Regions from separate parts of the Vreelandella lionensis genome, predicted to be linked through region 1. Evidence: predicted binding sites of a transcription regulator. Region 1 holds the regulator's gene; each other region holds the start of a gene.

Region 1 (4,172 bases):
ATCCACTCCTGCGTTTTCGCTCTTCCCTCAGTGGCTGCCCGTGGCAGCCGCTCAGCCAGCCATGAGTGCGCCTTGGTGGCAGTGGATAGCGTCCACGGATTCCTTAACCGCGCGCCTCATGGCAGCAGGCGAGCCGGGAACGTTTCGGGTGCGCTTGCTGCGCCAAACCATTGGCCTGCCCCAGCGCGATGAAGCCTTGGCCCTAGGCATCGCGCCTCGCCGCTACGCGTGGCTGCGCGAGGTGGCGCTGTGTGTTGATGAAACGCCGTGGGTGGTAGCGCGTTCGGTGGCCCCGCTTCACCAGCTACAGGGAAAAGGTTTGGGGAAGTTGGGCGAGCGCTCGTTAGGCAGCTGGCTATTTCAGCAGCCCGACTTGGTTCGCGGGCCGCTGGAAGCCACGGCGACACCGCCACGTTTTACCCACCAGCAGCCGGGGCTATCGGCCAATAGCTTATGGGGGCGGCGCTCTGTCTTTGAACATGGTGGGCTTTCGTTACTGGTTCAGGAGTATTTTTTATCTACCATGGCGGATGCGCTGGGCCTTCCGTCGCGCTAGGCTAACGCAGCAGCTTTTTTGACGAGGTAAGCATGAGCATGGACCGTTCTCTGTTGCGCCCGACCGGGTGGGCCCGTTTGGCAGATTTCTTACAGTTAATGCGCTTGGACCGGCCCATTGGCACTTGGCTGCTGATGTGGCCAACGCTGTGGGCGCTGTGGGTCGCGTCAGAGGGCGTGCCGGGCCGCGATGTACTGCTGATTTTTATTGCCGGGGTATATGTGATGCGCGCCGCAGGCTGCGTGGTGAACGACTACGCCGACCGCCACTTCGATGGCCATGTTAAGCGTACCAAGCAGCGGCCACTGGCCACCGGTCGGATCAGCGAAACCGAAGCGCAGCTGCTATTTGTGGCACTGGTGGCCGCCGCCTTTATTTTAGTGCTGCTGACCAACTGGTTTACCGTGCTGCTCTCGCTTGGGGGTGTGCTGCTGGCATTTATTTATCCGTTTATGAAACGCTACACACACTTTCCCCAGGTGGTGCTCGGGGCGGCTTTCTCCTGGGCGATCCCGATGGCGTTTGGCGCGGTACTGGGGCATGTGCCGCTGGAAGGCTGGCTGCTATTTAGCGCTAACCTGCTGTGGACGGTGGCTTACGATACCCAATACGCCATGGTGGATCGTGACGATGATCTGAAAATCGGCATTAAATCCACCGCGGTGCTGTTTGGCAGCGCCGACCGTTTCATCATTGGCCTGCTGCAGCTTGCTACGCTGGCGTTGCTTACCTGGGTGGGGTTGCGGGTTGGGTTAGGCGGTTTTTTCTGGCTGGGTCTGGCGGGCATGGCAGCGACGTTTGCTCATCAGCAGCGATTAATTTTTCACTGTGACCGCGACCGCTGCTTCCAGGCGTTTCTGAATAACCACTGGTCAGGGCTCTTGGTGTTTGCCGGAATTGTTCTGAGCTGGTGGCCTGCAGCTGGCTAATTATGCTGGGTGTCATAGAATTGTCATTAAGTCATGGTGTCATCGTCACAGACATGTCATTGAACTGTTTTGTATAAACGAGTTTTCATAGAACACCGTGAGGCCCTGGATGACCGCCAAGACCGTACTGATTGTCGATGACGAGGCGCCCATTCGCGAGATGATCGCTGTGGCGCTGGAAATGGCTGACTATCGCGTGCTTGAAGCGGACAACGCCCAGGATGCCCATGCGATGGTGGTTGACCACCAGCCCGACCTGCTGCTGCTGGACTGGATGATGCCGGGCACCAGCGGCATCGAGCTGGCCCGTCGTCTCAAGCGCGAAGAGGCCACCGCTGAGCTGCCCATTATTATGCTGACCGCCAAAGGCGAAGAGGATAATAAAATTCAGGGCCTGGAGGCGGGTGCGGATGACTACATCACCAAGCCGTTTTCCCCCCGCGAGTTGGTGGCACGTCTTAAAGCCGTGCTGCGCCGGGCGACCCCGCGCGGTGTGGAAGACCCCATCGAAATCAATGGATTGCTGCTGGACCCAGTGAGCCATCGCGTCAGCGCCCATGGCAAAGCGCTGGAGATGGGCCCTACCGAGTACCGCTTACTGCAATTCTTTATGACTCACCAAGAGCGCGCCTATACCCGTAGCCAGCTGCTTGATCAGGTGTGGGGCGGCAATGTGTATGTAGAAGAGCGCACGGTGGATGTGCATATTCGCCGGTTGCGCAAAGCGCTAGGTGAAGCGCATCAGAATCTGATTCAAACAGTGCGGGGCACTGGGTATCGTTTCTCTGCTCGGGTGTAATCGTGCGTCTGTGGAGCCGTGAACTGTGGCGAATTATCTGGCTGGCTTTCCTGGGGATGTGCCTGGGATGGCTGCTGGGTTACCCCGGTTTCGGGTTAGCTGCGGGTCTAACGCTCTGTTTGGTGTATCAACTCCGCCAGCTTAGGGCGCTGTTCAAGTGGCTAACGCTCAACCCGCACGATGAGCCTCCTGCGGCAACTGGCATGTGGGGCGAGTTATTCGATCGCCTTTACCGTTACCAAAAAAGCCAGCGCATTACGCAAAGCCGGCTGCGAGCAACCCTCGCGCGTATTCAAGAATCCTCGGAAGCGATGCGTGATAGCGTCGTGATGCTGGATCGCCACGGTGATTTAGAGTGGTGGAACAGTGCCGCCACCGACATGCTAGGCCTGCAGACCGCCCATGACCGCGGTCAGCACATTACTAATCTGCTGCGCGACCCGCGTTTCATCAGCTACTTTAATGCCCGTGAGTACAGCGAGCCGCTCACGCTCACCTCGCCCATTGATGAGCGTCGCATTCTGCAGTACCAAATCACCCTGTATGGCGACGACGAGCGCTTGGTTATGGCGCGGGATATTACCCGCTTGCATCGCCTAGAGCAGATGCGCCGCGACTTCGTCGCTAACGTCTCCCATGAGCTGCGCACCCCACTCACCGTGCTTTCCGGCTATCTGGAAACCTACGGCGATCTTAAAGAGATGCTGCCACCGCGCCTGAGTAAAGGCATTGGTCAGATGGAAGAGCAGACCAAGCGTATGCAGAACCTGGTGAATGATCTACTGCTTTTGTCACGTCTGGAGATTGACCGAGGCGGCGAAGATCATCAGCCGCTTGAGGTTGGGTCGATGCTTGAGAGCATTCGCCGGGATGCGCTGGCGCTCTCGAACCAGCAGCATAGCGTTCAGGTGGCGTTGGAGTGCGAGGCGCGCCTGGTGGGCAGCGAGCAAGAGCTACGCAGCGCCATCTCAAACCTAGCGTTTAACGCAGTGCGCTATACGCCTGCTGGCAGCCAGATCACTCTCCGCTGGGTCGCAATGCCCAATGGCCGCGCCTGTATTGAAGTGGATGATGATGGTGAAGGGATTGATCCGGTGCATATCCCGCGCCTTACCGAGCGCTTCTACCGCGTTGATAAAGGGCGCAGTACGGCCACTGGCGGTACTGGTCTTGGCCTTGCCATTGTTAAACACGTTCTACTGCGCCATGATGCACAGCTTCAAGTGGAGTCGTTACCCGGTGAGGGGGCGTTGTTCCGCTGTGTTTTCCCGCCCTCCCGTGTCGTTAACAGCTAACACGGTGTCATACCACTCTTCGTCTTGGCTTGCATAAATTATGTATAAATGTGCCATATTGGCATGCAAGCATGGTCAAACACCGCGCATGTGTCATATGTAGCCAACTAATCATCTACTTAAGCCAGTGCTAGAGGGTTAATCGGCATAGTGGTTATTTTTATAAGTGTCTGTATATAAATAGATTTTATTTCTATTAAGAGTTTTTGGCATATCGGCTGCAATATACTTGTCAAGGAAGATTACCGCAGGAACTGGTAAGACAAGATGTCACTCTTCCTTAAATAGCGGTATTTCACAGCGATCGAGGAGGCGGAATATGATGTCCAAGGAACTACTCAAGAAAGCTGGTATTTTAGGTGTAGCGTTTGGTCTGGTAGCAAGCCCACTGACATTTGCTCAAGAGCCTGCAGATCCGGCAGACAACATTTCTCCAGATGAGCAGCCGGTCGAAGCTCAGTCTAACGACTCAGCTATGCCGTCTGATCATGACAAGAAAAATTTAACCCATGACGAGGGTGATAACGCCAGCGACATGGAACCAAACTCCATGAGTGATGACTCGGATGCTACCTATGACAGCACCGAAGAAC
Region 2 (4,172 bases), on a different contig from region 1:
CCGGGCTATCGATACCACTCATTGCTTCCGCCACCGCGACGTTTCTGTTTCGGCAGTTTTTTATGACCATCCCCGAAGAGATGTTGGAAGCGGCCCGGGTGGATGGCGCAGGCCCACTGAAATTCTTCAAAGACATTTTGATGCCGCTCTCCATCACCAATATCGCCGCGCTGTTCGTGATCATGTTTATTTACGGCTGGAACCAGTATCTGTGGCCGCTGCTGATCACCACCGACCCGGACTACTACACCATTGTGATGGGCATTCAGCGCATGACCTCTGAAGAGAACCCCCAGTGGCACCTTATTATGGCCGCCGTGGTGATGGCGGCTCTGCCACCGGTATTAGTGATTCTGTTTATGCAACGCCTGTTTGTGAAAGGCCTGACCGAGACGGAGAAATAACCATGGCCAGCATTACCTTGGAAGGGCTGAAAAAAACCTACGCGGGCAACGTGGCGGCGGTCAAAGGGGTCGATTTACACATTCAGGACGGCGAGTTTGTGGTGTTGGTCGGGCCTTCCGGCTGCGGTAAATCCACCCTGCTGCGCATGGTGGCAGGCCTAGAGACCATCACCGAGGGCACCCTAAAAATCGGCGAGCGTGTAGTGAACCAGCTAGAGCCCGCCGAGCGGGATATCGCCATGGTGTTCCAAAACTACGCCCTCTACCCGCATATGACGGTGTATAACAACTTGGCGTATGGCCTGAAGAATCGCGGCTTCAAGAAAGACGACATCGACCAGCGGGTGCGCACGGCGGCCAAGATGCTGGAGATTGAGGACTTTTTGGAGCGCAAACCGCGCAAGCTCTCCGGCGGCCAGCGCCAGCGGGTGGCGATGGGCCGTGCGTTAGTGCGCGAGCCCGCCGCGTTTCTGTTTGACGAACCGCTCTCTAACCTAGATGCCAAGCTGCGCGTGCAGATGCGCGTGGAGATCAAACAGCTTCAGCGGCGGTTAAAAACCACCAGCCTCTACGTGACCCACGACCAGTTGGAAGCCATGACACTTGGCGATCGCTTGGTAGTACTTAACGCCGGTCAGATTGAGCAGGTGGGCACCCCGATGGAGATCTACGCCCGCCCAGCCACCATGTTTGTAGCGGAGTTTATTGGCTCCCCCGCCATGAACATGCTGCCGCTGGATTACCTTGCGCAGCAGGATACCCAGGGCGTGCTGAGTCAGTTGCCGAAAGAGACTGATACCGTCGGCATCCGCCCGGACGATATGCAGCTCGCCCCGCCAGCCGCGTCCTATATAACGCTGAACGCTACCTTGATGTTGTTTGAAGCCGCCGGGGCAGAGAGCCATCTTTACCTGAACTTGGCAGGCAGCGACCAACCCACGGTGGTGCGTACCGCAGGCCAGCCACCGGTCAGCGAAGGTGAAACGCTGCAGGTGTACGTGACCGAAGAGGCGCTTCACCCATTTAATAGCACCACTGGCAAACGTACCGCACACTAGCCCCTGCGCCTTAGGCGGGTAACAACGCTACTCGTCTAGGGCGCGGCCGGTACCGCTATGCCACAAACCGCCTGTCATCTTCACGTGATCATACCGTCATCTTGACTACACCTTAGTGTCACAGAGAGCTGCCAACCTGAAGCGGATCATAACTCGCTGCCTTCTTCTGTAAGTAAGGCAACGCAAAAACAGTTTCAGGGAACCCCACTATGACGAAAACACTGTTAGCTCTTGCGATGGCAGCCGCCACCTTCACTGTGTCTACGGCCCACGCTAATAACGATTTAAGCAGCGTATGCCCCAATCCTATTCGCATGGCCGATACCGGCATTGAAGGCATGGGCCCGCTCGCAGAAGCGTTTGGCCCCTTTGCTGAAGCGTTTGAAGAGACCACCGGCCTCACGCTTGAGATGTTTAGCCTCAGCAACCGCACGGCAGCAGGCACCGCGCTGCAGTATGATGACGTGGACCTTGTGTTTGCGGGGCCGTCTGAGTTCGTCCTGTTCGACCGCGAAAGCGATATTGAAATTCTGTTTGCGATTGAGCGCCCCCACTACGGCAGCAGCTTTTATGTTCCCGCCGATAGCGATATTCAGTCGCTGGAAGACCTGGCAGGCCATCGCGTCGCTTTGAAAGACGTGGGCTCCACCAGCGGCCATATTTTCCCAAGCCAAATGCTGGTTGATGCGGGCCTGGATATTGATCGCGACCTTGAGATCATTATGGCGGGCGATGCCCGTGTCGCCGCGCTGGTTAACGGCGATGTGGATGCCATGGGTGGCGGTAACCGCGATATCGAAGAGATCCAGGCGATGGACCCGGACGGCGAATACCGTGTGATTGCTACCAGCGATGTTTTACCCGGTGACCCGGTGGGGATGCGCGGCTCGCTAGACGACGCTTGTAAAACAGCGCTACGCAGCACCCTGGAAGAGAACCGCGACACCCTGTGGAACGCGCTGATTGCTACCGACCGCAACGAAGATAAGTTTTTGAACCGCGACTCCTCGCTGGGCTTTGACCGCACCAATGAAGATTACGATGTAGTGCGCCAAGCCTATGAAGCAGCCGGTATCGCGCTTTAACCCTTACCCGCGCTTATCCGCCTAATGCCTCTGCACTTGAATGTGCAGAGGCAGGGCTAGGCACAGATGGTGTACAACCACGGTAATCCCACTATGTTGGTTAACTCTCTCGCCCTCCTAGCGCAAGCGCAGGAGGTTTTTGTATGAATGCCATTGCGATCAACGATGTGCATAAATATTACGGCCAGCTGCACGTCTTACGTGGGCTAACGCTGGATATTCCCAAAGGGGAGTGCGTAATCCTGTTGGGTGCCAACGGCTGCGGTAAATCCACACTGATGCGCTGCCTCAATGGCTTGGCACGTTATGATTGTGGTGATATCCATATTTTTGATGAACGGCTCTCACAGCTTTCACCCTCCCAGTTACGCACGTTGCGCCAAAAAGTAGGCGTCGTTTTCCAGCAATTTAACTTGGTGCAAAACGTTAGCGTTTTCCAAAACGTGCTCTATGGCGCTCTGGGCCAGCAGCGGTTTGGCCTACTAACAACGCTCTCCTGTCTGGCCAGCCAAGCGCTTCGTGAACGTGCCATGTCGGCGTTAGCGCGCGTCGGTTTAGCTCATAAAGCTCAGGCAAACTGCCGCGACCTCTCTGGAGGACAGCAGCAGCGCGTAGCCATTGCCAGAACGTTAATGCAGGACGCCCAGATCATTATCGCGGACGAGCCTATTGCTAGCCTGGACCCAAAAGCAGGCCGCGAGATTATGGATCTGCTGCTAGAGGTAGTCAGCGAACGTGGCCTCACCGTGCTGTGTACGCTGCACCAGCTAGAGCTAGCGCAGCAGTATGGTGATCGTATTGTCGTCATGAAGGCGGGCACAGTGGTGCTTGATTCGCCCCGCTCAACTGTCTCACTCAACTCGATGCGCGAGCTTTATCAAGGCGAAACCCGCGTAGACCAAACATCCCTTTCACCAAATACCCGCCAACCGCTAAGGGCGATATAACATGCCTTCGACCCCACCGCCGACCACCGATCTACCGCCTCGTTTTCGTCGCCCTTCGCTGTTTGTTTGGGGCATCAGCCTTGGCTTTTTAGCGCTGTTTATTCAGGGCGTGATGGCCACCAATGTCACACTCGAGCGTTTGATACGCGGGGCGACGAACCTAGGTCACTTTATAGGACGGGCTTTCCCACCGGATCTCAGCAATTTAGACGTACTGGCATGGTCGATGTATGAAACCCTCAACATTGCCATTGTCGGCGTAACGCTGGGCGTTATTCTCAGCGTACCGTTTGCACTGCTGGCGGCGCGCAATACCTCCCCCACCCCGTGGGTGCGCTCCATTACACGGCTGATGATTGCCACCATGCGCACTATTCCAGACCTTATCTGGGCGCTGATTTTTGTCGTGGCGGTCGGGTTAGGCCCAATGGCGGGCGTACTAGCCATCGTGATGGATACGATTGGTTTTGCAGCGCGTTTTTTCTCAGAGCGGATTGAGGAAGTCCACCCTGGCCCCTCCGATGCGCTAACCGCTACCGGGGCCGGCAGGCTATCCGTGATTGGGGGTGCGATTTTGCCAGAAACCCTAGCATCGATGACGGCCACTAGCTTATACAGCGTCGAAAAAGCGCTGCGTTCAGCGGTCACGCTAGGGCTGGTAGGCGCAGGCGGCATTGG
Region 3 (4,172 bases), on a different contig from region 1:
GTGCGGAGTTAGCTCCGTCTGTTAACCAAACATGCCTTTAAACATAAAGAAGAACAGAATCGCCAAACCAGCACCAGCAGGCAGCGTAATCAGCCACGACATGGCAATGGTGCCAATCACACGCAGGTTAAGCGCCGCCATACCACGGGCCAAGCCGACGCCCAGCACCGCGCCCACTAGGGTGTGAGTGGTCGAGATGGGCAGACCAGTACCCGATGCCAGCACTACAGTGGTAGCCGCCGCCAGGGTGGCCGCAAAACCACGGCTTGGCGTCAGCTCAGTAATGCCGGTACCGACCGTCGCGATGACTTTATGGCCATAGGTAACCAAGCCAACGACGATACCGCCGCCACCTAGTACCAATACCCACCAGGGCACAAGGGCCGAGCCCTCAATTTCGCCACCAGTTTGCACCACGCTGATCACCGCTGCCAGCGGGCCAACCGCATTGGCAACATCATTAGAGCCGTGGGCAAAGGCCATGGCACAGGCGGTGAAGATCATTAGTACGCCGAACACTCGCTCCACGTTGGCGTAACCAAAATGGTCGTTGGCGGTCTTTTCAAATTTGATGCGGCGCTGCATCAGCATGCCAATGCCCATAATGACCAAGCCGAGCAGGATGGAGAGCAGCAGGCTTTGGTTAAAGGTCAGGTCGAGCCCCACGTGGGAGAGCCCTTTGGTCAGCGTGACCATGGCAACAATAAAGCCCACCAAAAATACATAGCCCGGCACGTAGCGCTTGGCGGCAGTAAACGGGTTATCGTTTTCAAAAATCAGGTGGTGGACCGATTTGAACAGCACAAAGCCGATGGTACCGGCCAGCAGTGGTGAAACGACCCAGCTTGCCGCAATCTTGGTAACCGCTCCCCAATCCACGGTAGAAGCCCCCAGGCCTGCCACCGCGAAGCCCACAATCGCGCCCACAATGGAGTGCGTGGTGGAAACGGGCCAGCCTTTCATGGAGGCCACTAGCAGCCAGGTTCCCGCTGCCAGCAGCGCCGCTAACATGCCGTACACCAGCAGTTGCGGGTCTTCCTGCAGCAACTCCGGGTCGATGATGCCTTTACGAATGGTGTTGGTAACTTCGCCACCGGCCAGCCATGCGCCTAAAAACTCAAAGACAACGGCAATAAGGATCGCCTGCTTGATGGTAATCGCTTTCGACCCCACCGAGGTTCCCATGGCGTTAGCGACATCGTTTGCGCCAACGCCCCATGCCATAAAGAAACCAAATAAACAGGCCAGAATGATAAAAATGTCACCGTGCTGGGCAATAATCTGCATGAGTATCCCTTAGCGTGCGGTCAAAATCTGCAGGCGACTGCCCACGCGTTCAGCGCGATCAGAGACTTCGCCAACCCACTCGATGATCTTGTAGAGGAAGATCACATCCACCGGCGGCAGCTGGCTCTCAAGCTCAAACAGCTGACGACGAATCGCCACCTGCTGGCTATCGGCCTGGTGCTCAAGGGTGTGCAGTTCGCGGATCATGTTTTGCATGACATCGGAAACGTTGCGACCAAAACCGGATTCCAGCAGGTCTTTCAATTCTTCAAGCGCTTGGCGAGCTTGGGCCACACAGGCCACACTGGTGCGCATGTAGTCGCGCATCGGTTCGGCCAGCTCATTGGGTACGCGCATTTTACGGCCCAGCATAATGCCGGTAATGTCGCGCACTTTGTTGGCAATCTTGTCCTGAACACTGATCAAATCGAGCAGGTCAGAACGCGATACCGGCAGGAACATGGTGTTAGGCAGGTTCAGCCGCAGTTCTGTTTTCAGGGTGTCGGCGTCGTGCTCTAAGCGCGTGACGTTCTCGCGCAGCTCAGCCGCCGTGTCCCAATCACCGACAAGTGTTGCCTCGAAGAACGGCAGCAGTTGGTCGGCACATTCATTGGCCTTGACGATGTGGGCCAGCAGCGGCTGGAATGGCGAGCGGCCAAACATCGCGGAAAAAGGGTTGGAGGTTACCATATAGCCTTTAGCCTGTTTTCGGGGAGCCTGGAAATGGCGGGCGCCAGTATAAAGAGTGCGTCCGCCGCCGTCATGAAAAGTTCATAATGTCATCAAAAATTAACCAAAATGTCACAATAGTGAGGTGGCGATTGTCATGAAAAACTCAACCAGTATGCCAGCACCGACCGAGGTAGAGCTAAAACTGGCACTGCCGCCCACCCAGATCGACGCGCTGTTACACCATCCGGTGCTCGCCAGCACTCCCCCCGTTCAGCAGCAGCTGGCCAACACCTACTTCGATACCCCGGCGGGAGATTTAGCCGCCGCACGAATAGCGGTGCGCCTGCGCCAGCTGGATAGCCAAGTATTGCAGACGGTAAAAACCGCCGGCCAAGGGGGTGGCGGGCTCTCCAGCCGACAGGAGTGGGAGTGGCAAGTTCCTGACCCCAGCTTAGATCAATCCGCCCTGGCCGCCCTGCCGCCCTTTCAAAACGCGTTAGCAGACAAAATTGCGGCACTGCGCCCGACGCTAAGCACAGACTTCACCCGCCGCAGTTGGCAGCTTGCCTGGCAAGGCAGCAAGATTGAGCTGGTGCTGGATGAGGGCGAGATCGTTTGTGGCAAGGCTCGCGCGCCGATTTGCGAAGTGGAGCTAGAGTTAAAAGCAGGCGACCCTGAGGCGCTATGGTCGCTGGCGGCCGAGCTGGCCAGCCAAGTACCACTGCGTCCCTCCGACAGCAGTAAGGCATCGCGGGGCAATGCGCTGGGCCGCCAGCAGTGGCCGCTGCCTGATGCCCAGCACCCGGCCGAGTGGCTACACCGCGCGACAGTCGCACTCGACGCCTATCACGATAGCGGTGACGTGACGCACTTAATCGCCGCGCAGCAGGCATTGGCAACGCTTGCCCAGCACCCGCAGCTGGATAGCGCCGCACGGGCAGATGCTGAGATGCTGCCTAAGGCATTAGATAGCGCAGGCATGCCCACCACCGCCTACGGCGCGGCTGCGTTAAATTTGGCTCGTCGCTTCGCTTATGAAACCGCGCTACGCTAAACACGTTTCAACCACTCATTAAGCCCACCTCAGGATGACGCGATGAGCTTTCCCCTTACTCCCGGCGCCGAAGGATTCCGCGCCCGGCTGTTCCATATTATTTTTGAATCCGATACGCCGGGGGCGAAGGCGTTTGATATTGCGCTAATCGTCGCCATTCTGCTCAGCGTTGCGGTGATTTTGCTCGGTAGCGTTGAGATCTATGCCGAGCGTTATGGGCATATTTTCTTCTACATCGAATGGGCCTTTACACTGCTGTTTAGCCTGGAACTGCTGGTACGGCTCTACTGCCTTGAACGCCCAAGGGTCTATTTAAAGAGTTTTTACGGCATAGTGGATGTGATTGCAATTATCCCCACTTGGCTAGTGCTGCTGGTGCCTGGCGCGCATGCGCTGGTGATGGTGCGGATTTTGCGGGTGTTACGCATCTTCCGCATTTTGCGACTGATGGAGTTTGTGGGGGAAGGCAGGCTGCTGCTGGATGCGCTTAAACGTAGCCTGCGCCAGATTTTGCTATTTTTCAGTAGCATTCTCATGGTAGTCACGCTGTTTGCCGCGCTGATGTACACCATTGAGTCCCCTGAGTCGGGCTTTACCAGCATCCCCATGTCGATATATTGGGCCATCGTGAGCATTACCACCGTCGGGTATGGGGATATTGTGCCCGCCACTTCGCTGGGCAAAGCCATCACAGTGATTCTGATGCTGATTGGCTACTCGATTATTGCCGTGCCCACCGGGGTGTTTTCTGCCCAAGTGATCCGCTCAATTCGTGAAGACCGCTACTCAGAAGAAGCCTGCCCTGGCTGCGGCCACGACCGCCACGAAAAGCGTGCCCGCTACTGCCTGCGCTGCGGCACTTGGCTGGATGAAAATAGCGAAGACCCACGCAAGAAAGCGCAGAAGAAAGAGGGAGACAATGGCGATGAGGCTCCTAGCGAGTCGTAGCGGTTGTCACCGCCACTATCTACCAGTGCTCAAACAGGCACTCAAAACACGGGGGTGCTAGGCACCCCCGTCGTTTCTAGCCTTTCCGGCATCAGTCTTGAAATGGCGTGATGTCCCCGCGCCCTTCCCGCACAATTTTCGGCGGCAGCTCACGCAGGTCAATCACGCTGGTTGGGTCAAGGTGGCAGGCACCGCCATCAATAATCAAATC

The links. Region 1 encodes PhoB, which activates phosphate uptake and scavenging genes when phosphate is short. Its sites were predicted from a motif close to TGTCATANNNNTGTCANA; they were not measured.
Region 2: the regulator PhoB is predicted to act here: its motif matches at 1,535-1,552, upstream of phnD (phosphate/phosphite/phosphonate ABC transporter substrate-binding protein).
Region 3: the regulator PhoB is predicted to act here: its motif matches at 2,065-2,082, upstream of ACIGG6_RS10265 (CYTH domain-containing protein).

What each region holds. Positions count from the first base shown of each region.
Region 1 covers NZ_JBITWC010000001.1:57,535-61,706, reverse strand. The annotation lists gene ACIGG6_RS00330 (chorismate--pyruvate lyase family protein) at 1-556, shown strand, start outside; gene ubiA (4-hydroxybenzoate octaprenyltransferase) at 595-1,485, shown strand; gene phoB (phosphate regulon transcriptional regulator PhoB) at 1,595-2,284, shown strand; gene phoR (phosphate regulon sensor histidine kinase PhoR) at 2,287-3,579, shown strand; gene ACIGG6_RS00310 (hypothetical protein) at 3,899-4,172, shown strand, end outside.
Region 2 covers NZ_JBITWC010000011.1:4,168-8,339, reverse strand. The annotation lists gene ugpE (sn-glycerol-3-phosphate ABC transporter permease UgpE) at 1-404, shown strand, start outside; gene ACIGG6_RS08480 (sn-glycerol-3-phosphate import ATP-binding protein UgpC) at 407-1,462, shown strand; gene phnD (phosphate/phosphite/phosphonate ABC transporter substrate-binding protein) at 1,672-2,547, shown strand; gene ACIGG6_RS08470 (phosphonate ABC transporter ATP-binding protein) at 2,691-3,494, shown strand; gene phnE (phosphonate ABC transporter, permease protein PhnE) at 3,496-4,172, shown strand, end outside.
Region 3 covers NZ_JBITWC010000014.1:30,906-35,077, forward strand. The annotation lists gene ACIGG6_RS10255 (inorganic phosphate transporter) at 22-1,287, opposite strand; gene ACIGG6_RS10260 (TIGR00153 family protein) at 1,297-1,977, opposite strand; gene ACIGG6_RS10265 (CYTH domain-containing protein) at 2,114-3,013, shown strand; gene ACIGG6_RS10270 (ion transporter) at 3,056-3,961, shown strand; gene ACIGG6_RS10275 (L-threonylcarbamoyladenylate synthase) at 4,053-4,172, opposite strand, start outside.